3 linked regions of the Methylicorpusculum oleiharenae genome follow. The protein of the gene in region 1 interacts with the protein of each later gene in a pairwise test. Links are inferred from orthologs where the notes say so. Each region holds a gene or a part of one and is shown in the gene's direction. Other genes may lie near its edges.

Region 1 (7,595 bases):
AGCTTGAAGTTCTAAAACGTCTTCGCCTGTATAAGAGGCCGGGGCGGGAAAATACAGAGTGATACCCGAATCAATGATGGATCCGTCTTGATCACTAAAGGTTGTGAATAGCGCAAATCTGGCCTTTAGGGGCCTGTTGATGATTTGTTGGGCTATTTTTGTGACATCAGAGCCTGATACTCTAATGATGCCTACACCGCCGTTTCCCGGCGGTGTAGCGATTGCTGCAATGGTATCAACAGTTATAATATCCACACAGTATTACTTGGCTTCTTCTATTCCTTTGGTTATATACCATTGTTGAATGATAGATAACGTATTGTTAACGACCCAGTACATTACTAACCCGGATGGGAAGAAGAGGAAAAATACTGTAAATACAAGAGGAAACATCTTTATAATTTTTGCCTGTAATGGATCAATGGGAGCTGGATTCAAACTCTGCTGAATCTTCATCGTGATGCCCATTAAAATTGGCAAAATATAAAATGGATCTTGAGCAGATAAATCCTGCAACCACATTGCAAAAGGGGCTTGGCGAAGTTCCACCGTTTCTACTAATACCCAATATAACGAAATGAATACCGGTATTTGAACAAGAATTGGCAAACAACCGCCCAATGGATTCACTTTTTCCCGCTTGTATAAATCCATCATTTCTTTGTTAAACCGCTGCCTGTCATCAGCAAATCTCTCTTGAAGTTCTTTCAATCGAGGTTGGATTTTGCGCATTTTGGCCATTGAAATAAAACTGGCCTGTGACAGTTTAAAAAACAGTAATTTAATAGTAAGTGTTACGCCGATAATTGCAAAACCCCAGTTAGCGGTAAACCCGTAGATTTGGTTCAATAACCAGTAAATAGGTTTAGCTACAATTGTCAGCCAGCCATAATCAACCGTTAGCTCAAGACCCGTAGCAACTTTCTCTAACATAGGTTGAATTTTAGGACCTGCAAACAATTGTGCGGCAAATTCAACTTGCTGATTAGGTTCAACTGTTTTAATAGGCGAGTAAGAGCCTATGACATAGCGAAAGTCTTTAAGGTCTTTGGTATAAAAATTATTTTCTTCATCTTTAGGGGGTACCCAAGCAGCAGCAAAATAGTGCTGAATCATAGCGCTCCAACCGCCTAAAGTTTTGATCTCTAAATTTTCTTTAGCCATGTCGTCGAAGTCGACTTTTTGATATTTATCTTCGTCCGTGTAAACCACTCCTCCTGCATATGTTCTGATAAAGCTATTAGCAGATGCATCAGTATAAGGGGTTCTCAATAATTGGCTGTATTGCCGGCCAGACCAGGGAGTTGCACCATTATTTTTTACATTTTGAAGTAAGCTTATTTCGTAACTTCCTCTTTTTAATACCAGAGTCTTTGTTACGACCAAGCCTTTACCGTCAGTCCATGTCAGAGGGACTTCAATAGTGTCTTGCCCCTCTGTCATTTCATAATTATTCTTTTCGGCCGTGAACACACTATGGTGATTGGCAGCACTTAAAGTACTGTTTTCGGCAATCAAACCACTTTGTGCCAGAAATAATTTTTCTTTATCAGTATTGAAAAGACGAATAGGAGTGGTGTCTTTTACAGAAGGAGACAAGCCAAATGTTTCTCTGATTCTTTGAACAACAGTATTATATTTTTCTAAAGGATAGTTGATTAAATCAAGATTTTGTAAAGTTCCGCCTTGAGTATTGATCTCAAGTGCCAAGACATCCGTTTTTACTTTAATGATTTGTCCGGCAGTGGAAATAGAGGCCAAAGGCGCGTTTACGTCGCTCCTGTCTTGAGTTTGAGACAAATCAGACGAATCTACTGTTGCTGGTAAATCACCCTTAGTTGCTACTTCAGGCTGATCAGAGATTGCTACAGCAGGCTTTGGACCGTAATCAATTTGCCATGCTTGCCACAGCATGTAACTTATCATTGCAAAAATGACAATCAGTATAAATCTTATGTTATCCATTTTTTTTACCAAAATTTTTTGGAACTGGGTCAAATCCACCCTCATGAAAAGGGTGACATCTGAGTAATCTTCTGATCGTAAGATAGGAGCCTTTGGCCGCCCCATACACATGAAGCGCCTCTAAGGCATAACTTGAACAGCTTGGATGAAAACGACAGCTATTCCCTAGCAACGGACTTATAAAGTATTTATAAAACTTTATGACTGCTATGAGCAAGATTCGCATCGGGTTACCAACCTAAGCCAATGTTTTTCCAATGACTTTCTCAATACTTCTGGAGAAACATCAACTGCACTTCTTCGTGCTAAAACAACTATGTCAATATTGGATAACTTATGCTGTTGCATTCTAAAGCTCTCGCGAACTGTTCTTTTAAGTCTGTTTCTATCTACAGCTCGCTTAATGTTTTTTTTAGCAATTGCCAAGCCAAGCCTTGGGGAGTAAGTCTGATTGCTTATTGCTAGTAGCGTAAAATAGCTATCGCTTGACTTTACAGGATTGGCAAATACCTTTTTATATTCTGCTGGCTTCCTTAACCTTAAATAGGGAGGGAAACTTAATATCTTATTCAAAGACTAGACAGACAATTTGACACGGCCTTTCGCTCTGCGAGCGTTGAGAACTTTACGACCGCCTCTTGTTGCCATTCTTGCACGAAAACCATGAGTTCTTGCACGTTTGATTTTACTCGGTTGATAAGTTCTTTTCATTGGTCTGTATCCTGAAGAAGTGGTTGTTAATTAAAAACGGATAAAAAGATTCGGGATAATAAATCAGCTTGACCTATTTTGTCAATTAAACTGACTTTGTTTCATGTTACAATGACCCATATTTTGTCGTCACAACACTTAATCTGTTAATCAAAATTACTAATGAGCTCCATCTGGAATAACTGTCTAGTCAAACTTGAAAACGAAATAGCACCTTCCGAGTTCAGCACATGGATCAGGCCTTTACAAGCGCTGGAAAGCGACGATCATATCAAACTTTTGGCGCCTAACCGTTTTGTTCTTGATTGGGTTAAAGAACATCATTTAAATAAACTTGAAAATGCAATTGATGAATTTTCAAATGGTAATTTGACCTTAACGCTTGAAATAGGATCAAAAAAAACCCTTACATCTTTACCATTGCAATCTAATAAATCAAGTGAAACAAAAAAAGCCAGACCAAATTTTTTAAATCGCGCATTTACCTTTGATAATTTTGTAGAAGGAAAATCAAACCAGCTGGCAAAAGCTGCGTCCATTCAGGTTTCTGAAAATATTGGAAAAGCATACAATCCGCTTCTCATTTATGGCGCATCGGGATTAGGCAAAACCCATATGATGCATGCCATTGGCAATGCCATATTATTGAAAAATCCATCGGCTAACGTTGTCTATCTGCACTCAGAAAAATTCGTGCAGGACATGGTTAAAGCCTTGCAGCAAAATGCAATTAATACATTCAAAGAATATTATCGTGGAGTAGATACTCTGCTGATCGACGATATACAATTCTTTGCCGGAAAAGAGCGTTCGCAAGAAGAATTTTTCCATACGTTTAATACGTTATTGGAAAATAAGCACCAAGTCGTTTTAACCTGTGACAAGTACCCCAAAGAAATAGTAGGTCTTGAGGATCGCCTAAAATCAAGGTTTGGTTGGGGATTACCTGTTGCTATTGAGCCGCCTGATCTCGAAACAAGGGCTGCTATTCTTATGAAAAAGGCAGCTTTAGTCAATGTTGAGTTACCACAAGATGTAGCGTTTTTTATTGGTAAGCGAATTCCATCCAATGTACGAGACTTAGAAGGGGCTCTAAGAAGGGTTATTGCAAATTCCCAATTCACCGGCAGGGAAATTACAACAGAGTTTGTTAAAGAGGCCTTACATGACCTCATATCGCTTCAAGATAAATTGGTAAGCATTGAAAATATTCAGAAAACAGTGGCTGAATATTTTAAAATCCGTGTAGCTGATTTATCTTCAAAAAACAGGAGGCAATCTATAACCAGGCCAAGACAAATTGCGATGACCCTGGCAAGAGAGCTTACCTCTCATAGTTTTCCTGAAATTGGTGAAGCGTTTGGCGGCCGTGATCATACCACTGTCATTAACGCCTGCAAGAGAATTGCCGAGTTAAGAGATTCGGATTCAAAAATAGAAGAAGATTATTTGAACCTGTTGAGAACTTTGTCTCATTAACTGTGAACAAGCTGTGATTATTTGTGATTTAAAAATGCATTGATTTTTAACCATTGTTTGTTAAGTGGTTATACACAGGGTTTTATACAACTTATTAAGTTACATAAACTATTGATTATAAAATATATTATGAGATTAGTAACAGAAATTCAATGGTTTAATAGTAATAATAAAATATTTTAAGAATATGAAATTTATTATTAATAGAGAACAATTACTTATTCCATTGCAGCAAATTGTCAGTGTTATTGAAAAAAGACAGACTATGCCAATTCTGTCAAATGTGTTTATGAAATTAACATCTGATAATTTGGAATTAATAGGGACAGATCTCGAAATTCAAATTATGGCAAATATAAAAATTGATATTTCGACAGAGCCTGGCGAAACAACAATTCCCGCCCGTAAGTTGTTGGATATTTGTCGCTTATTACCTAGTCAGGCTGAGATAAAATTTGAGCTTACAAATGACAAAATGAAAGTTCTTTCTGGGCGAAGCCGGTTTTCGTTAAGTACTTTGCCCGCAGAAAATTATCCTGAGTTTTCTGAAACCCCTCTTGAAAATCAATTTGATATCAATGCCGGCCTGCTAAAAGTGGCTTTGGAAAAGACTGTTTTTTGCATGGCTAATCAAGATGTGCGTTATTACTTGAATGGTTTGATGCTTAATATTTCTAATTCTAAAATTCGGATAGTTGCTTCAGATGGGCATCGTTTATCTGTTTATGAAAATGAATTACAGTCGCCCACCGGATATGAGGCAAGAATAATCATTCCTAGAAAAGGCGTAATGGAATTGCTGCGTCTACTGGATGATCCTGAAACGGATCTATTAGTACAATTTTCTTCAAACAATATTAAAGTTGCCATAAAAAATATTGTTTTTTCTGCAAAATTGGTTGACGCACGTTATCCCGACTTTAATAAAGTATTTCTCCAGGATTTTCGTAACCCCATTTATGTCCAAAGGCAAATTCTCAAAGATGCACTAACCCGCGTTGCTATTTTGTCTAATGAAAAATACAAAGGTATTTCTTTAGAGATATCGCCTAACAGTTTAAAGATTTCAGCGCATAACCCAGAACATGAAGAGGCTGAAGAAGAATTATTTATTGAATATCAAGATGAGCTAACCATCTCATTCAACGCGCAATATTTACTTGATGCCGTAAGTAATATGGATTCTGAATTAGCTGTTATTTCAATAGCAAGCAACTTGAGTAGTTGCATTTTTGAAGAACCCGTAGCTCAGCCTTATCGATATATTGTTATGCCCATGCGCCTCTAAGTGGATAGATTTGTAATTTATGAGTTTACAGAAACTCACTATTTACAATGTTAGAAACATTCAAAAAGCCACACTGATACCTTCACCTGGCCTTAATCTGATATTTGGCAAAAATGCTGGTGGTAAAAGTGCGTTACTTGAAGCTATTTTTCTGCTGGGTCGTGCCCGGTCATATAGGACTTCAACGATTAGACACGCCATCAAGCATGACGAAAATCAACTCACCGTAAGCGGAAACGTCTTATTAAAAAACGGGATTAATTGTCAACTAGGCATACGACTGGATGGAAAATCCAGTGAAATACGAATCAATCATCAGTCTCAACAATCTAGAGATCTTTTGGCTTATTCCTTACCTATTTTGTTGATTGATCCTAAAAGTTATCGTTTGCTTGATGCTGGAGCGCAAATTAGAAGAGAGTTTATTGACTGGGGTATTTTCAATAGGAATGAACATTTTTTAATCGCTTGGCGTAACTACAAGCGTGCTTTGCAACAGCGAAATGCCTTGTTAAAAATGAGAAACTTCAAGCAATTGGAAATATGGAATAATGAATTAGTTAATTACGGCACTATCGTAAACGAATATAGACAACTTTATGTTCAGAATTTATTGCCCGTTTTTAAAGACGTTTTAACTCAATTCATTGCTCTTGATGATTTAACCTTTTCGTTTCAATTAGGTTGGGATAAAAGTAAAGGTTTTTTATCGAGTCTTAACAATGATCTTGAAAAAGATATACGCTATGGTTTTACACATAGCGGTCCTCATCGGTCAGATTTGTTATTGATGATTGGTCAACGTTTGGCCAAGGACTTTGTTTCAAGAGGGCAACTAAAGTGTATTGTTTTGGCTCTTAAACTGGCCCAAATTAAACTTATGGTTATGGAACATAAAAATAATGGCTGTATTTTAATTGATGATTTCACTGCTGAATTAGATTGGGTGAATCGAAATAAATTACTTAGCTATCTCTCGCAACTTAGTTTTCAAGTTTTTCTAACTGCCTCTGAAGTTAATGAATTTGGTGACATTAGTAGACTTATCAATTTCAAAATGTTTCACGTGGAACAGGGCGAAATTGATGAAGTTAATGGTTTCACGTGAAACATTACAATAATAAAAGTATAAAACATGACAGAAAATAATAATCAGCAATATGACAGTACGAGTATTCAGGTTCTCAAAGGTTTAGATGCAGTCAGAAAAAGACCAGGTATGTATATAGGTGATACTGACGATGGATCGGGTTTACATCATATGGTTTTTGAAGTAGTCGATAATTCAATCGACGAAGCACTGGCAGGACATTGTAAAGAAGTTAAAGTCATTATTCACAGCAATGGATCAGTGACAGTTACTGATGATGGACGAGGCATCCCAGTTGATATTCATGAAGAAGAGGGTCGTTCTGCTGCGGAAGTTATTATGACGGTTTTGCATGCGGGTGGTAAATTTGATAGCAACTCCTACAAAGTATCAGGTGGATTACATGGCGTAGGGGTTTCTGTTGTAAACGCATTATCAGAAGAGCTAAATCTTGAGGTCAGGAAAAACGGACAGTTGTATAAACAAAAATACATTCTGGGTGAACCGGTTGCTCCATTAGCTGCAGTCGGCGAAACAGAGGGAAGCGGAACAAAAATTAATTTTAAGCCTAGTCCACAAATATTCGCAGATGTTGAGTTTCATTATGATATTTTGGCGAAAAGGCTAAGAGAGCTATCATTTCTTAACTCAGGGGTAAGAATCAGTTTGGAAGACGAACGCACAGATAAAAAAGATGTGTTCGAGTTTGAGGGTGGAATAGGCGCATTTGTTGAGCATCTGAATAAAAATAAAACACCTTTGTTTCCAGATGTATTTCATTTTATAGCAGAAAGGGAAGGCGTAACGATTGAAGTCGCAATGCAATGGAATGACTCATACCAGGAAAATGTATTTTGCTATACCAACAACATTCCTCAACGTGAAGGTGGAAGCCATTTAGCCGGATTTAGAGGAGCATTAACTCGAACTATCAATCAGTATATTGAATCGAGTGGCATTGCAAAAAAAGAAAAAGTTGCAACTTCCGGCGATGATTCAAGAGAAGGATTGACAGCTGTATTATCAGTTAAGGTTCCGGATCCCAAGTTTTCTTCGCAAACA
Region 2 (7,728 bases), 750 kb from region 1 along the record:
CGATTATACGTGATTACCTCGAGTTGACCAGAAAAAACATTAAACCGTGTTAATCACTCTCGGCTTGACCAACCAAACTCAAAGCCAGCTGATACAGGACTTTTTTGCGAACGCCCGTGATTTCAGCCGCCAAGGAGGCCGCTGTTTTGATGGAACATTCTTGCAACAAGATTTTTAACACCTTAAGTTGTTCATCATTTATTTCGTCATGACCTTTTTGAGAAACAAAACCGTCGACAATGACCACAAACTCGCCTTTTCGCATGTTTTCATCCTGCGCGACCTTTTCCAGCATTTCTTCCAGGCTCGATTTAATAATCGTTTCATGCATTTTGGTCATTTCTCTGGCGATGACAATCTGATGATCCAGAGGAAAAACCTTGGCCATATCCTGCAAAGAAGCCAATATGCGATGACTTGACTCATAAAATACCCAGGTTGCCGGGTTATTTAAACGATCGGTAAAAAATGCCACTCTTGCCGAGGACGTTCTAGGCAAGAAGCCTTCAAAAGTAAACCTGGAAACCGGCAGTCCAGAGACTGATAAAGCAGCAATCAATGCACATGCTCCGGGAATGGGTACCACATCGATTCCTGCATTCTTAGCCAGCCGCACCAAAGGCATGCCGGGATCACTCAGCAAAGGCGTACCGGCATCCGAGACCAAAGCAATCGATACCCCCTGTTGCAATTTATTTAAAAGATCGACCGAAACCCTATCCTCATTATGCTGATGTAAAGACACCATTTTATTATTGATATTGTAATGTTGGAATAAATGCAACACATGCCGGGTATCTTCAACCGCAATCAAATCAACAGTCTTTAAAACCTCAACCGCACGAAAACTAAAATCAGCCAAATTACCTATTGGCGTTGCAACAACGTATAATCGGCCTGTTTGATCACTCATTTATTTTCACCTGATTTCCTGCTGTGAGGGTATGACAATCACCATGAGACGGCTTTATCATTCTAATTTACTCTTGTCGGGCGTCGTTTTGCTGTCGGCTTGCGGCAAAACAGGAATTCAAGATTCAAGCTATGAGCAAGACGCCAAAGCAGCCAAAACTTATATGCAGCAAGGCCAACCCAAAAAAGCGGCTCGAGTCTATCAACATCTGGCTGATAACGAAACGGATTTGCAAGATCAATTTCGCCTTTTGGCGATTGAATCAATGATTTTGTCAGGCGACATTAATACCGCAAAAACTTACGCTCAGGCTATCAATGCCAATCAATTGTCAGCCCAACAACAAAGTCTGCTTAATCTCTATCAAGCCCAGATTGACCTGAGCTTTGGTGAGGCAGAACAAGCTGCCGTCCGCCTGGAACAAATCCGCCCCGAACTGCTGCAAAACAATGACTTGATTAAATTCTATCAATCCAATGCCTTTGCTTACTCATTGACCGGCGACCTGATTAAGAGCGCAACCTCGCGCATAGCGCTAGGCCCCTTGCTTCCACCCGATCAACAAGCCAAAAACAACTCGGCGATACTGGAAGCGCTCAGCCTGGTGCCTTTAAACACGCTTCAAGAAACCCAGGCTCGCAGCTCAGGTTATTTGACCGGTTGGTTGTCGCTGGCCAGACTGGTCCGCCAGGATTCTCAAAATCGCGTTCAACTTCAAAACGACTTCGTGCAATGGCAAAAAGCATTTCCCGGCCACCCCGCCAATGATTTACTTCCTCAAATTCTGGCCGGCCTGCAAAACCTGCCTGGTATTATTGCCATCATTTTGCCCGGCTCGGGCACTTATGCAATGGCCGGCAAAGCCGTCCGGGAAGGCGTGATGGCTGCGTATCATCAGGATAACAGTGCGTCCAAATCAGAACTGCGCTTTTATGATAGTGAACAATCACCCGCATCCGCACTTTACACCCAAGCCAAAGCCGAAGGCGCCCAATTGGTAATCGGCCCATTAAGCAAACCGGATATTATCGAACTGGCAGGCACTGCAAACTTGGATATCCCTGTTCTGGCATTAAACAATGTTCCTGAAATAGCCAGAGACAATCTGTATCAGTTCGGCCTCAATCCCTTCGATGATACCGAGCAAGTCAGCGCCAAAGCCTGGTCAGACGGCCACAAAAAAGCGTTGCTATTGATTCCTGAAACAGAACAAGGCGCTCGCATCCAGGGGTTTTTTCAGCAGCTTTGGGAAAGCGGCGACACCGCTCTTTTGGAAACTCAGAGCTACGACCCCAAACAAACTGATTTTTCGGAACCTATCAAAAAACTACTTAATCTGGATGAGAGCACTTATCGCTTCGAAAATTTACGGCAACACATTCCGGACATCACGTTTACACCCCGAGTTCGCCACGATGCCGAATTAGTCTTGCTTAACGCTTATGAGACGGCCGCCCGGTCGATCAACCCGCAGCTCAAATACTTGCAGGCGGCTCATTTACCGGTTTACGCGACACCTCAGGTCTATACCGGCAATCCCAATCCATCCAGCGATATTGATCTGGAAAACATTATTTTTTGTGATACGCCCTGGCTGTTCGATGACGCCTACCCAGGCCCGCTCAGCTTTTCCGCTCTGGTAAATGTCAGGGAAAGCTTCCCGCCTATTTACCTGCGCCTGATCGCGATGGGTATAGATGCTTACCACTTGTCCACTCAACTGAATCACCTCGCAAACGAGCCGTTTAAAGGAGCCAGCGGCAATCTGACGCTGACAGAAGGTAACCGTATTAAACGCAATCTTGTCTGCGCTCAGTTTAATCAAGGCCGACCGCTAGCAACGGGCATTGTTAACAGCCTGATTCAGATGGATAATTTGCCTGCTGCACCAGAGAACCTTTCCACTGAATAATGGCGCTTATTCCCAACAGAGACAAACCGTCTCATTTAACCAAAGGATCTGCAACTGAAGAGCAAGCCTGCCAATTCCTTATAAGCCAGGGGCTCAAACTGGTGGATAGAAACTTCCGCTGCCAAAGCGGGGAACTGGATCTTGTCATGCTCGACGGCAAAACCCTGGTGATAATCGAGGTCAGATATCGCAAAAACAACCGTTACGGCGGCGCGGAAGCCAGTGTCACCCGGCAGAAACAAGCAAAGATTATTGCCGCCACCCACTATTATTTAACCCAGCACAAAACGGGGGCCTCCATTCGTTTTGATGTTGTCGCAATAACAGGAGGCAACCCTGTGAATTGGATAAAAAACGCATTTCAAACAGAGTGGATTTCATGAGTTTACAAGATCGTATCGAACAACATTTCACTCAAAATACCCTGACTCAACAGGAAGCACTGCTCAACTTAAGCGAAATCATTGAGTTTGCCTCTTTGAGATTGGTCGCAACGCTGCTGAATGACAATAAAATTCTAACATGCGGAAACGGCGGCTCTGCCCTCAATGCCACGCAGTTCGTGGTTAAAATGCTCAACCGTTTTGACCGTGAACGTCCGTCCTTACCCGCTTTTGCACTCACAACCGATACCTCAACTATCACGTCGATTGCAAATGACCTTCTATTTGATGATGTTTATGCCAAACAAATCAGAGCGCTGGGACAAAGCGGCGACATTCTTTTGTTGTATACCGCCAGCGGCAATTCGGCCAACATGGTCAAAGCAGTCAGCGCGGCTCATGACAAAGATATTTCAGTCATTGCCTTAACCGGCCAAGAAGGCGGCATGCTGGCACCCATATTCAATGAAACAGATATAGTAGTACGCGTGCCTTCAAACATAAGACACCGGATTCAAGAAACGCATTTATTGATTACGCATTGCTTGCTGGACCTGGTCGATCAACAACTGTTTGGCGACAACAGCCCATCACGGTAATACGCTGATAGCCCAAAGTGACAGAACAGACTTCAAAAGGAAGTCTGTTCTGTTGACAAGCCATATCCTTATTTCGTTTTCAATAATATCTTTTTTGCATACTCGTTTGGAATTTGAGTAGCTGCTTTTAAGCGCACCGCTTGATAATTGAAAGCCACGCTGCCCTTGGCGGCTTCATTTTTGCCCAGAATAGCCAATGATGCACCGTGACCTTTAGCCGCCGCTTTTTCATACCATTGTGTGGCTTTTTTGACATCCTGCGACATGCCCAAACCCCTGTCATACATCGCCGCCACAACCACCTCAGCTTCCAGTAAACCTTGCTCGGCCGCTTTAAGCATCCAGGCCGCCGCTTCCTGAAGATTGACTTCATAGCCGTCTCTACCCAGTAAAAACAACGCCCCTAATTGGGCCTGGGCAAGCGCATTGCCCTGTTCGGCCGATTCCTTTATGGGTGTCTTTTGTGCGGCCTCTTCGGCATGAGTCATAGCCGTGCCGGACAAGACAAAAACACACACTATCAATTTTATTATTTTTATCATTTCGTCACCTTCCCGCCCAATTTGAATAATTTATTATTGGCCTGGGCATATTGACTCAATAACCAGAAAATTTCATTATTTAATAGCGTCGTCTAAAAGCGGAATCATGCTTTATACATAGGCCAGTTTGTTCCTGCCAATTCAGACTGAGCGACTGGATAGTAAAATCAACGCTTCATTTAAGCTTGACCGCAGTCCCGTAAGCCAAAATTTCGGACGCATTAGCCATGATATTGCTGGTCGTAAAGCGAATATTGACGATGGCATCGGCACCGCGCCCTTTTGCTTCGGTTACCATTCTTTCAATGGCGATATCCCTGGCCTCGGCCAACATTTCGGTATAGCCTTTTATTTCTCCACCCACCAGCCCTTTTAAAGCCGCCATTAAATCACGGCCGACATGCTTGGATTGCACCACATTGCCCACTACCACGCCCAAACACTCTTTAACTTCTCGTCCCGGCACATCTGGAGTTGTCGTAAATATCATCTTTAATTTTCCGCTTATTGAATAAAAACCCTACAAGGTAAGGCGATAGCCGGGCATTATGGATCGAATTCAACACGCATTGCAAAATTGTTATTATTTTAAAAGTCGCAAACCATAGCCGCATAAAACCCAGGCAATCAAGATGATCCACGTTAAAATCAGTTTCTTCACCCGACAACTATCCTGACACAAGGGGTTACCGAGATCCGAATGCACGATGACGTAATAAGGTAAAGTCGGCATCAAATCAAGCCAGCCTCCATCCAAGGATAGAGGTGAAATCCGATACCCATTTCTAATCAGGTGCGCCAACTAAAACATTGAGTCAGTAAGGTGGGGTAATACCGGCAAGGGTTGGTTGATGTGAGTTACAGCTTTGTATTTTTTAATGGGTTCGGCTCACCAACGCTGACCATCATGCGCTAAGGTGAACGACTGCGTTTGGTTAATCCACTTTCTGTTTTGCTCGCTTCCCCATTATTCCTTAAGCTCAAAGATAACTTTCTTTGCTGGTGACTGTAAAATCCGGGCAAGATCATTCCTGACCTATTCAGTTTAAAAGAGCGAATATTTTTATTGTGTTAATACACTGCAGCCTTATCCCCTTAATCTTCCGGATTTTTTAAGATAGCGAATACTAAAAAAAGAGGTTATCAGCAATAATCCTATAATTATCAAAAGCTCATTGCGTCGCCCATCATCAAAGCCAGATAATTCGGGATATTTCAACAAGGTTATACACGTAATACCCATCAGCCAGACATGCAAAGTACTTACTTCCTTTGACAGCCAGCGTCGCCAATTAAATTCCATGCTATTAAATGTACTTTTTAAACCGTTAAAATTAGGTATCCAACGATTCACGCGTTTGCAATAACTATCAAACTCAGTGCCAAATTTTTCCTGCAAAAAATTCTCTTCCGCCATCACTATGGATTGAAAAATAAACAGAAACAGAGGGATAACTAAGCCTACGAAAATCAAGGAATTGGATAAAATTCCAATGCCTACCAACATCAATATATTGCCAACATAGAGCGGATTTCGGCAGTGATTGAAAATACCCTCGGTCACCAGATTAACCGCATGAACTTTTTTCTTGAGACCACCCCTCTTGATGTAAGCTAATCCGATAGTAGCGCCTCGAATTATTTGACCGAAGATGGTGATGAATAAGCCAAAGAATAAAAGCCAGTTATGATTCACATCCGACAAGATGACAGGCGATGGAAAAAATAATGCCATGTATAACGGAACAAATACCCAGTTACGATATTTAAAAAAGAAATTACCGATTTGAATCATTGTTTTCTCGCGATGAGTCCGGAAAAGTTATACCACTTAAAAAACACTTCACTATGCTCAAAGCCAATATCCTGAAGCAAGCTAATATTTTCGCTGAGTTTGTAAGGAACAAGAATGTTTTCCAGGGCTTCTCGTTTTTGCGAAATTTCCATTTCGCTGTAGTTATTCCGGCGCTTGTAGTTATAGTATTGCTTAATAAATTCGCGATTGAATACACTGTCTTCTGCCAGTATTTTTTCAACCAGAATTAAAGCACCCCCGCTTTCCAACCCATCGAATATCCTCTTCAAAAGTTTTTCTCGTGAAATCGGTCGAACAAATTGCAATGTCAGGCATAAAACAACGACAGAGGCATTGGAAATCTCAACATCACGATTCAAATCAGCCACACGCAAATCAAAAGGCCGGGAAAAGCCAGCTTCATTAAGTTTGATTCGGCATTTATCCAGCATTTCGGTCGAGTCATCAATACCTATGAATCGTATATCTTCGGATACGCTGGTATTCATACCGATCAAGGTGGTGCCGGTGGCACAACCTAAGTCGTAAACATCTGTGCCCGGCTTGGCATAATCTGCGGCTAACTCGGCCATCATTCGCTGTATTTCTCCGTAGAAAGGCACCGATCGATTAACCATATCATCAAAAACATTCGCCACTGCAGAACCGAATTTAAAGTCAGTGGCCACTTTAAGTTCTTCTTGAAAAACACGATCTTTATCTGGCATAAAAAAATAAGTATTTAAGACGCTAAAGAAAATGAACAGGCGTTTCCAGAGAAATTATATACAACGCATTACTTATATAAAGAGTAATTTCTTGTTGCTGGAAAGTATTCAATGTTGACGGTGACAAAAACTGGATATTGATTGCCAGTTAGTACTTTCTATCGATGAAAATCTTTGTGACCTCCGCAGGCGAGTCCTGATGCTAAAAGCGGGGGTATTTGCGCGCTTCTCAGTCTTTCGGCTCAGAACAAACCCCACGGCATTGAATTTATCACGGTGCGCCCATTGAATCGCGCAGTGAAAGCGAAATACGTTACCACTAATCAGGTTGGGAATTTTGGACATATTCGCAGCCATTATGTAACAGTGTTTTGTAGCAGACGCTGTTATTGAGCCACGACAGGAAATATTTTTTCCCTTTTAATCAGCTGCTTATAGTGGCGGAGAGAAAGGGATTCGAACCCTTGATACGTTGCCGTATACACACTTTCCAGGCGTGCGCCTTCGACCGCTCGGCCACCTCTCCACTTGCATGCCCATCAGATGAGAACGCGCAAGAATAAAGGAGATTTGCAATTGATGCAATGCCCCTGACGGATTTTTTTACTCAACGGCCAGAGTTTCCAGTTCATCCCAGCGAGAATAAGCTTGTTCCAGTTGGGCTTCAATGTTCTTTAGGTCCTCTAGCGTCTTGGCAATCAGCGCCTGGTCATTTTTATAAAAATCGGCCGCGCTGATTTTCAGCGACAGATTGGCTTGCTCTGTTTCCAACCGGTTAATGGTTTCCGGCAGCGCTTCGAGTTCTTTTTGATCTTTATAACTGAGCTTTTTCTTTTTTGCCGGTTCCGGTTTGGTT
Region 3 (7,713 bases), 1.0 Mb from region 1 along the record:
GTTCTGTCCATCATCGTATAGGTCATGACCAGTTCCAGCGCTTTCATCATTTGCCATTCAAAGCCAAAATCAATTTCTTCAACATGCGTATAAGCGGCATTTGCTGCACCTTTATGCGGGCCGTCGTAATGTTGCCATTTCACGAACGGAATTAAGGTGCCTTGTGAGCCCAGAATCTTATCGATTTTATACATGGCTTGCACATAGCCGCCTCTGAGGGATTTTCTCTCGATGACGTTGTCAGTTACGTTAAGTGTAGGGCCTTTACCCCAGTTCCATTCAGCCTGTAAGCCAAAGGGCTGTGGAAACAAAATGGCATGAATCGCCGCTCTATCTTCGCTATTGCCTTTATCATCTGCAGAGGGTTTTTTATTAGATATTCCGTCGAAAGTCCTGTAATCGACTGGAGAGACATTGAATTTACCAGACATCGCATCCGCGCCAACCTCCACGACCTGTCCCTCAAATACAGAACCTAAAAAGTCCAGTTCGATCGGGTACGTTGCATGGGCAACCATGTACAGATCATCGTTGGTTTCATCTCTGTTAAGTCCTTGACCGTTATAGACACCGAAGCCTAATACGCCATAGTCACCCGACGTTTTCAGACCTTTCAGACTTAAATCTTTCCACAGCTTTTGCACATGAGTCGGAGACCAGTAGGCGAACAAGCCTAAATCACGCTCACTGGGTACCGCACTGTTAAGCGCATCGGCCCGGTCAAGGGACAACCTGTTTTGTGATGACTGCAGGTTTTCCCAGCCAAACGGAACTTTGGATTGACCTGCACGGATACGGTATTCATGCGTTTTATCAAAGGCTAAGTCAGCATAGGCGTCACGCAACTGCGCAAAATTTTGACTGCCACCGGTTGAAGTCGCAAAATCCGGTTGTATATACAGCGATACATATTCGTTGATGTCGCCCGAGAACACCAAACGAACCCGCCGGAACGAGAAATTGCTGTTGTCCTTGATCGATTTGTCGCCTTCGTTAGAACGCAACTCAGGCTCGCCTGCGGTGCGGTCACCGGTCAGTTTTTGGTTATAACGAAGCTGGGTATAGCCTCTTAGATTGATTTTGTTAAACCATTTTTCGTCATTTTTAGCATTCGCTTCTCTGACTGCGACTACGTGCTCTTCCAATTCTTTAAACTCTTGCTCCTTATTTTTCAGATCATTACGAATCTCGGCAATTTCCTCATTTTGCTTGGTTTTGTCCTCTACTTTTTCAAACGTGCCCAATTTAACCCGTCCAGGACCGTCTTCGGCAAAAAGCTGCTTGGTTTCGCTGTCCATATAAAGATCTATTGCTAAAGCACTGGTCGAAAGGCTGAAGCCCAGAACTGAAATGATCGCCAACTTCATTTTTGTAAGTTTCATGTAAGCTTGTATAAGAGTAGAAATTGCAGCAAGCTTATAGGCTTAAAATGACAGCTTTGTGACAGAAATGTGACAGTTTTGTTACAGTTTTTAGGATTGTTGAAAGGCCTGGTTAATAAATCTGGCTTGAATGTTTTTTTATACAACTCCTGACTGTTTATTCTGAAAATACAGAGTGTAGGATGTGCTGAGTTAAGAAGCGCATCAATCGCGAACGATGCGCTTCACGCTGTTCAGCACATCCTGCTCATCTTTCATTTTCTGACGTGATGGTGTGACTTCATGTTCGTTAGGATCTGGTTGTGAAGGGGAAGTTATTCTTGGCACATGGAATGCATTAATTAATGCGAGTCAAGAACTAATGTGGAGTACGTAACATGAGCGAGCATCCATTACAATCATTCCCGGTAGAATGGTCGGATTTCATAGAATCGCTGAATGCAGAGTTTTTTAGCACCAAAGGCTATGGCGTCTATGCCTTTTTAAGCTTTGATCATATCAAACTGCTTTACGATGAGCTTTTGGGAAACCCTGTCCCCGTAAAGGTGTTTATTAAAGTGTTCGTCAGAAATTTCAAGTAACTGTTTTTTTAAGTCATCCGATGCTCGGGCTTGCCAGGCATGCAGTGTCACTCAAATTGCCGGTTAAACGTCGTCATGAGTTTTGGTGATCGGACCGCATTCTAATTTGAGAGCCTGATCAAAGCTGAGACCCAGAATATCGGTTTGTCTCATTGACGACGCCAGAGAAAAAGCTAATGCAGACGCCAGAACTCTGGAATGATAGGAGAAATCGTTAACAAAAACGGGCAGTGTTTCATTGAGTTGTTCGGCGGATTTGAGTTTTTTATCGAATGCCTGACGGCGAAAATGTATCTCTTCCATCAATAAACGATTATTTTGTGTTTCTTCCGACAGTGCCAGAGACCAGGTTAAGTCAGGGTGAAGCCTGCATTCTCCGATATAATGGCCCGAAAGCGATTGATGCCATTCCTTTGGACTAATCAATGAAAGGTGGTAGTTATCACCTTTTCTATAAAGCCAATATTTCCTGTCCAGCACCGGTTTGAAGCGAATGCGGCTTTCCAGAATGAAAAGCGAGGTAAACAGTTCCGACGCTATCTGGGTAATGGGTTTTGGCGGCGCGTTAACGTGTTGCTGCAGATCGTTCAAACGGTCGATTACAGAACACAAACCTTTGCCTTGGGGATTGGGCGATCTAACTTTTTTGGCCATCTTCACACATAATAATTTTGCTTTACAATCTATCAGCATCCGGCGTAAACCCCAAATAAGGCGTTACCTTGTCTACCGTTGGTATCTCGTTGAACTTTTGCGTACTTTTAGTGTTTTTCGTGGATCAAAAGATTTTTCCGGGTTTATAATGCAAAATTTTTCAATACTTTATCTGAATGTCTGAAGACTATACCTACGATCGTGATTATGAGATGGAGGCACTGAAAGTCTCGCCTCATTCTATACAGGCCGAACAATCAGTGCTGGGCGGCTTGATGCTGGATAATCAGACCTGGGATTCCATTGCTGACAAAGTAGTTGAAAGCGATTTTTATCGTAAGGACCATCGCCTGATTTTTAAGACGATAGAGCAGCTTGCTGAAAAGCAGGAGCCTTTTGATGTCATCACGCTATCCGAATCCTTGTCAGCAATTGGCGAGTTAACAACGGTCGGCGGATTGGCTTATCTCGGGACGCTGGCCAAAGACACGCCCAGTGCTGCCAATATTGTCGCATATGCCAAAATTGTCAGGGACAAAGCGATACTCCGGCAGTTGATTCATGTCGGTACCGATATTTCCAATTCCGCTTTTAATACCGAAGGCCGGGATACGGCGGAATTGCTGGAGAATGCCGAACGGCAGGTGTTTCACATTGCCGAGCAGCGGCAGCGCGGACAAGGTGGTTTTACCGCAATTAAGTCATTATTGGCGCAAGCAGTCGATAAAATTGAACTGCTTTACGAGCAGGAGGGCTCAATCACCGGTGCCAGCACGGGATTTAGCGATTTTGATGAAATGACTTCAGGTCTGCAGCCCTCTGATCTGATTATCGTAGCAGGGCGGCCGTCGATGGGGAAAACTACCATTGCCATGAACATGGCTGAAAACGTTGCGATCAAAGGGGATAAACCGGTCGCAGTTTTCAGTATGGAAATGCCGGGTGACTCATTGGCCATGCGGATGATGTCGTCGTTAGGCCGTATTGATCAGCATAAGGTCAGGACGGGTAAGCTGGATGATGATGAATGGCCGCGTCTGACCTCGGCGATTAATATGCTGGCGGAAACCAAATTGTTTATCGATGATACGCCCGCACTGACGCCGACTGAAGTACGTTCAAGAGCTCGGCGCTTAATGCGTGAACACGGTCAGTTGGGTCTTATCGTGCTGGATTATCTGCAATTGATGCAATCGCCTGCCAGCGGTGAAAATCGCGTGCAACAAATTTCCGATATATCGCGAAGCCTCAAGGCTCTGGCCAAGGAACTGAACGTGCCGGTCATTGCCTTGTCACAGCTGAACCGGAATCTGGAACAACGTCCCAATAAACGCCCGGTGATGTCGGATCTTCGAGAATCAGGCGGTATCGAGCAGGATGCCGACGTCATTGTTTTCGTTTACCGGGATGAAGTCTACAATCCCGACTCGCCCGATAAAGGTGTTGCCGAGATTATTATCGGTAAACAAAGAAACGGTCCAATTGGAACGGTCAGGCTCACCTTTTTGGGACAGTACACGCGCTTTGAGAATTTTGCAGGGCACAGCTACAGTGACAATGACTACGAATAACCATTTCCTCTCTTTATGACGCCTACCGCTTATGCCGTTATCAATCTTGATGCGGTCGAACATAACCTAATGAAAGTTCATCACTTTGCCCCGCATGCCAAAATCATGGCGGTGATCAAGGCGAATGCTTATGGCCATGGCATGTTACGCATTGCTCAGGCTCTCAAGCCTGTGGATGGATTTGCCGTCGCCAGAGTCCATGAGGGAATTCGATTGAGACAGGCGGGTATACAGCAACGCATCGCTGTTTTGGAAGGATTTACCTGTGAAGAAGAATTGGACAGTCTGATCCGTTTCAATCTGGATGCTGTCGTACATTCTTTGGGGCAGGTTGACATTTTTGAAAAAAAGCAGGCGCATGAACAAATCGCTATCTGGATAAAAGTCGATTCGGGCATGAACCGGCTGGGATTTAAGCCCAACGAAATCAAAGTCGTCTATCAGCGTTTATTACAGTGCCCCGTAATCAAGCAACCATTCAATTTCATGACGCACTTGGCTAACGCCGATGATTTGTCAGATGGTATGACAATGGCGCAAATCAGACTTTTTAACGACGCAGTGGCAGACTTTCCTGGCCCACGAAGTGTTGCCAATTCGGCCGGTATCATCGGTTGGAAGGCCTCGTTGGCCGATTGGGTCAGACCCGGCGTTATGTTATACGGCGTTTCACCTTTTGCCGATAACACGGGTGAAGAGCTTGGGCTTAAACCCATCATGGAACTGCACTCAAGACTGATTGCGGTAAAACCCATTTTAAAAGGCGATACCGTAGGTTATGGCGGCACTTGGCTGTGCGAGCGTGCGACGATGATGGGGGTGGTGGCCATTGGTTACGGAGACGGTTATCCCCGCTACGCCAAATCAGGAACGCCGGTTTTGGTTAACGGTCAACGCGTGCCGCTGATTGGCAGGGTTTCAATGGACATGATTACGGTTGATTTAGCGAGTCAACCTGACGCAAAGCCGGGGGATCCGGTCACGCTCTGGGGTAGGGGGTTGGCTGTGGAAGAAATAGCCCTGTGCGCGGATACCATTCCGTACACCTTACTTTGTGGAATTACCCAGCGAGTTGAGATAATCGAAGGTTGGGTTTCAGTGCCGCCGACGCCTGTCTAGCGAGCAGCCTCTTATGATCGCGTACTTTCAAAAGGCAGTTGATTGCCCCTAAAACCGTCTGCGGTAGGTTTATCAGATCATGGTTACTTACGTTAGTGTCTCGTCAATTCAAGGCACTGTTCGCCTGAGTAGTTGAACGTACCTCAACGCCGTCATTCCGGCATGGATTGCCGGAGCCGTTAGACTGCGTAAGCGAATCCAGGTCACAAGGCTATTAAAGCCCAACGCCATCCTTGGCTTCTGGACCCCGGCAATCCGTGCCGGGGCGACAGCCACTACTAAAGAGAACAGTGCCCAATTCAAAAGTTTCTTCACCAGTAAACAAGGTTTGTCCAACTCATTTAACAATGACAATAAGCACTTGTACTTACGTCCATTTCTATTTCAGCAAACTTAAACTAAACTTACGGCCATTCTTGTATCTTTATCCCTTTCCAGTCCGGTAGTCTTAAAACCAGTCAGGTTTTAGGATTAAAACAATAATTACAAAAAAAACATCGTTGATGAGCCATGACTGATATTTTACTGATCGATAAAAGCCAGATATGCCGGGTGCTGGCGGATAAAGAAGGCTTGTCCATTTCTGTAAGTGATAATGACATTATCGGACTTAACTCGGCCATAGCGTTAAAACCTTCGGTTATTTTGCTGGACTATCATCTAAGGAAACAGCAAACACCTGAATACATCAGTCTTTTAGTAAAGGGATGTTTCACCAGTAAAATTGTGCTGATTGCGGATCAACTGGAAGAATTCGATTTGATGGATTGTTTGATTGCCGGTGCTCACGGCTATGCCAGCATAGAAATGCTGGATAGACAATTCAGTAAACTGATTGCCGCGATAATGGCAGGTGAAGCCTGGATTTCCCGTCGTATGGTCGGAAAAGTGCTGGATAGATTGAGAGAGACGCTGGTTAGTCAGAATATAAAAGCCGTTTAGTCGTATTCTGATATCTCTGCTGGCAGTATCAGGTGGCTCTCCACAGGCAAGATTCAAATTATATCGACGATATGAGGGTTATTTCTTAGGTTTCGAGCCATCCTTGGCTCTTTCTAAATCCTATGATTTTGAACGCTTTTTTAAAGACGAGCCAATAAATAATAGCCCGCTTGCAAATAGCCAAAAGGCACCTGGTAATGGAACGGAAGTTATGCTGCTTTCTGAAAACTCTACAACGAAACCTCGGGTTGTATAGGCAATAGTGCTGCCGTCTAGCCAGGATGAATCCAAATTAGTGTCGTTCCATCTTCCTGTAAGCCCTTCTTTAGTCCACCAGTACATCAGATAGTCTTCGTTATTAGGGGTCAGTTCCGAGCCATCCTGCCAATGACTAGGCTCGCCAGTTATCCAATTTGTAAATGTGAATGTTTCTCCGGTTACCCACTGCCATGCATTATGAACCCAATTACCGGAAGTATCTTGAGAGCTGATATCAAAGCCACCTAAAAAACGACCTTCACCCCCATTTCCCCAAACAAAATCATCTTCCTGTTGGCTCGTAATGGTAGCTAAATGACCTGTTCTGCCTTCATGGTTCAAGCCTTCGGCATAGGCTTTCGCTTCATTCCAATCCAATTTCCAGTCGCTGGTAAAATCAACCATTTGATAGTAATGTCCGTTGCCGGGATTAAAAACGATTGCGTGAGAAGAAAACGATGCCATAGATAGCGAAAAAGCTAAAGCTATGCGAGAAAAGTGTGCCATGAGTGTGTTCCTTAAAGAAATAAACAAAGTTTAAAATTTAGCTTTAGCAGTAAAGGGTATATCAAATTTTCAATTTAGCTACTTCATCAGCTTGAATAATTTTTGGTAGGTATTTATCTGAACAGATTTATATTCAAAATGAGATGTCACCATAACATAGACATAAAATGACAAATAACCGTCTAACAAAAAATACAGCAGTATTCGTACCACTATTTTTTGTAGCCTTGATGGCGTAATTTTTTTATCTTTTTTTACTTAGCGAGGGCATCATTATTTCTGGTTTCAGTGATTTGTCCGTCTTGATCAAAATAAACGCTGATATATTTTGTATCTTGCAGATTATGGAGATTGTCTTTTTCAATGCCGAAAAATGCAGATAATTGTTCATTTTTGACCGGTGGTAGAGCCGTTCTTCTATCGACCTTTCTGAAGCGGAAATAGTTGTATAAAGCCCATATTGCAAGCGTACTGCCCAGCAGAGAAATGCCTTTTAAAAAGAAGAATAAGTCTTGGTAAAGTAACTGGTTGCCATTTAACTTGATCATGTGAACATAAAAAAGATCAATGCCCGTCCACCATCCTATCAAGGTTATTAGCGGCATCCAAAGATAAAGCCAGATTACCCAGAAAACAAAAGTCAGTAATGTGGATAAATATTTCTGCTTTAAACTTTGTAAATTCGGTGAGTCTATGATC

Evidence for each region.
Region 2: the proteins of dnaA (region 1) and GO003_RS01450 interact in binary tests that used the Escherichia coli proteins (3 or more experiments, as listed by UniProt). The link is inferred for Methylicorpusculum oleiharenae from one-to-one orthologs.
Region 3: the proteins of dnaA (region 1) and dnaB interact in binary tests that used the Escherichia coli proteins (3 or more experiments, as listed by UniProt). The link is inferred for Methylicorpusculum oleiharenae from one-to-one orthologs.

What each region holds. Positions count from the first base shown.
Region 1 is NZ_WUTY02000001.1:1,044,411-1,052,005, forward strand. Bases 2,131-4,996 are described here. They hold dnaA (chromosomal replication initiator protein DnaA), read left to right. Parts: upstream 2,131-2,838; coding sequence 2,839-4,155; downstream 4,156-4,996. Other genes in these bases: yidD (membrane protein insertion efficiency factor YidD), read right to left, coding at 2,131-2,191; rnpA (ribonuclease P protein component), read right to left, coding at 2,173-2,538; rpmH (50S ribosomal protein L34), read right to left, coding at 2,542-2,676; dnaN (DNA polymerase III subunit beta), read left to right, coding at 4,343-4,996. Outside these bases: tRNA uridine-5-carboxymethylaminomethyl(34) synthesis GTPase MnmE, read right to left, coding at 1-255; membrane protein insertase YidC, read right to left, coding at 262-1,965; more of yidD, read right to left, coding at 1,958-2,130; more of dnaN, read left to right, coding at 4,997-5,443; DNA replication/repair protein RecF, read left to right, coding at 5,463-6,551; gyrB (DNA topoisomerase (ATP-hydrolyzing) subunit B), read left to right, coding at 6,579-7,595. UniProt on the Escherichia coli protein: Plays an essential in the initiation and regulation of chromosomal replication. Binds in an ATP-dependent fashion to the origin of replication (oriC) to initiate formation of the DNA replication initiation complex once per cell cycle.
Region 2 is NZ_WUTY02000001.1:298,861-306,588, forward strand. Bases 2,007-5,005 are described here. They hold GO003_RS01450 (SIS domain-containing protein), read left to right. Parts: upstream 2,007-3,204; coding sequence 3,205-3,807; downstream 3,808-5,005. Other genes in these bases: GO003_RS01440 (penicillin-binding protein activator), read left to right, coding at 2,007-2,825; GO003_RS01445 (YraN family protein), read left to right, coding at 2,825-3,208; GO003_RS01455 (tetratricopeptide repeat protein), read right to left, coding at 3,876-4,349; GO003_RS01460 (heavy metal-binding domain-containing protein), read right to left, coding at 4,525-4,839. Outside these bases: rsmI (16S rRNA (cytidine(1402)-2'-O)-methyltransferase), read right to left, coding at 50-913; more of GO003_RS01440, read left to right, coding at 957-2,006; GO003_RS01465 (methyltransferase family protein), read right to left, coding at 5,437-6,144; carboxy-S-adenosyl-L-methionine synthase CmoA, read right to left, coding at 6,141-6,872; GO003_RS01480 (ATP-binding cassette domain-containing protein), read right to left, coding at 7,476-7,728. UniProt on the Escherichia coli protein: Required for the timely initiation of chromosomal replication via direct interactions with the DnaA initiator protein.
Region 3 is NZ_WUTY02000001.1:2,087,203-2,094,915, forward strand. Bases 2,007-4,990 are described here. They hold dnaB (replicative DNA helicase), read left to right. Parts: upstream 2,007-2,793; coding sequence 2,794-4,188; downstream 4,189-4,990. Other genes in these bases: GO003_RS09590 (DUF2452 domain-containing protein), read right to left, coding at 2,027-2,617; alr (alanine racemase), read left to right, coding at 4,204-4,990. Also shown: GO003_RS09580 (porin), read right to left, coding at 1-1,382; GO003_RS09585 (hypothetical protein), read left to right, coding at 1,760-1,963; more of alr, read left to right, coding at 4,991-5,307; GO003_RS09605 (DNA-binding response regulator), read left to right, coding at 5,818-6,249; GO003_RS09610 (C-type lectin-like domain-containing protein), read right to left, coding at 6,370-7,014; poly-beta-1,6-N-acetyl-D-glucosamine biosynthesis protein PgaD, read right to left, coding at 7,269-7,713. UniProt on the Escherichia coli protein: The main replicative DNA helicase, it participates in initiation and elongation during chromosome replication. Travels ahead of the DNA replisome, separating dsDNA into templates for DNA synthesis.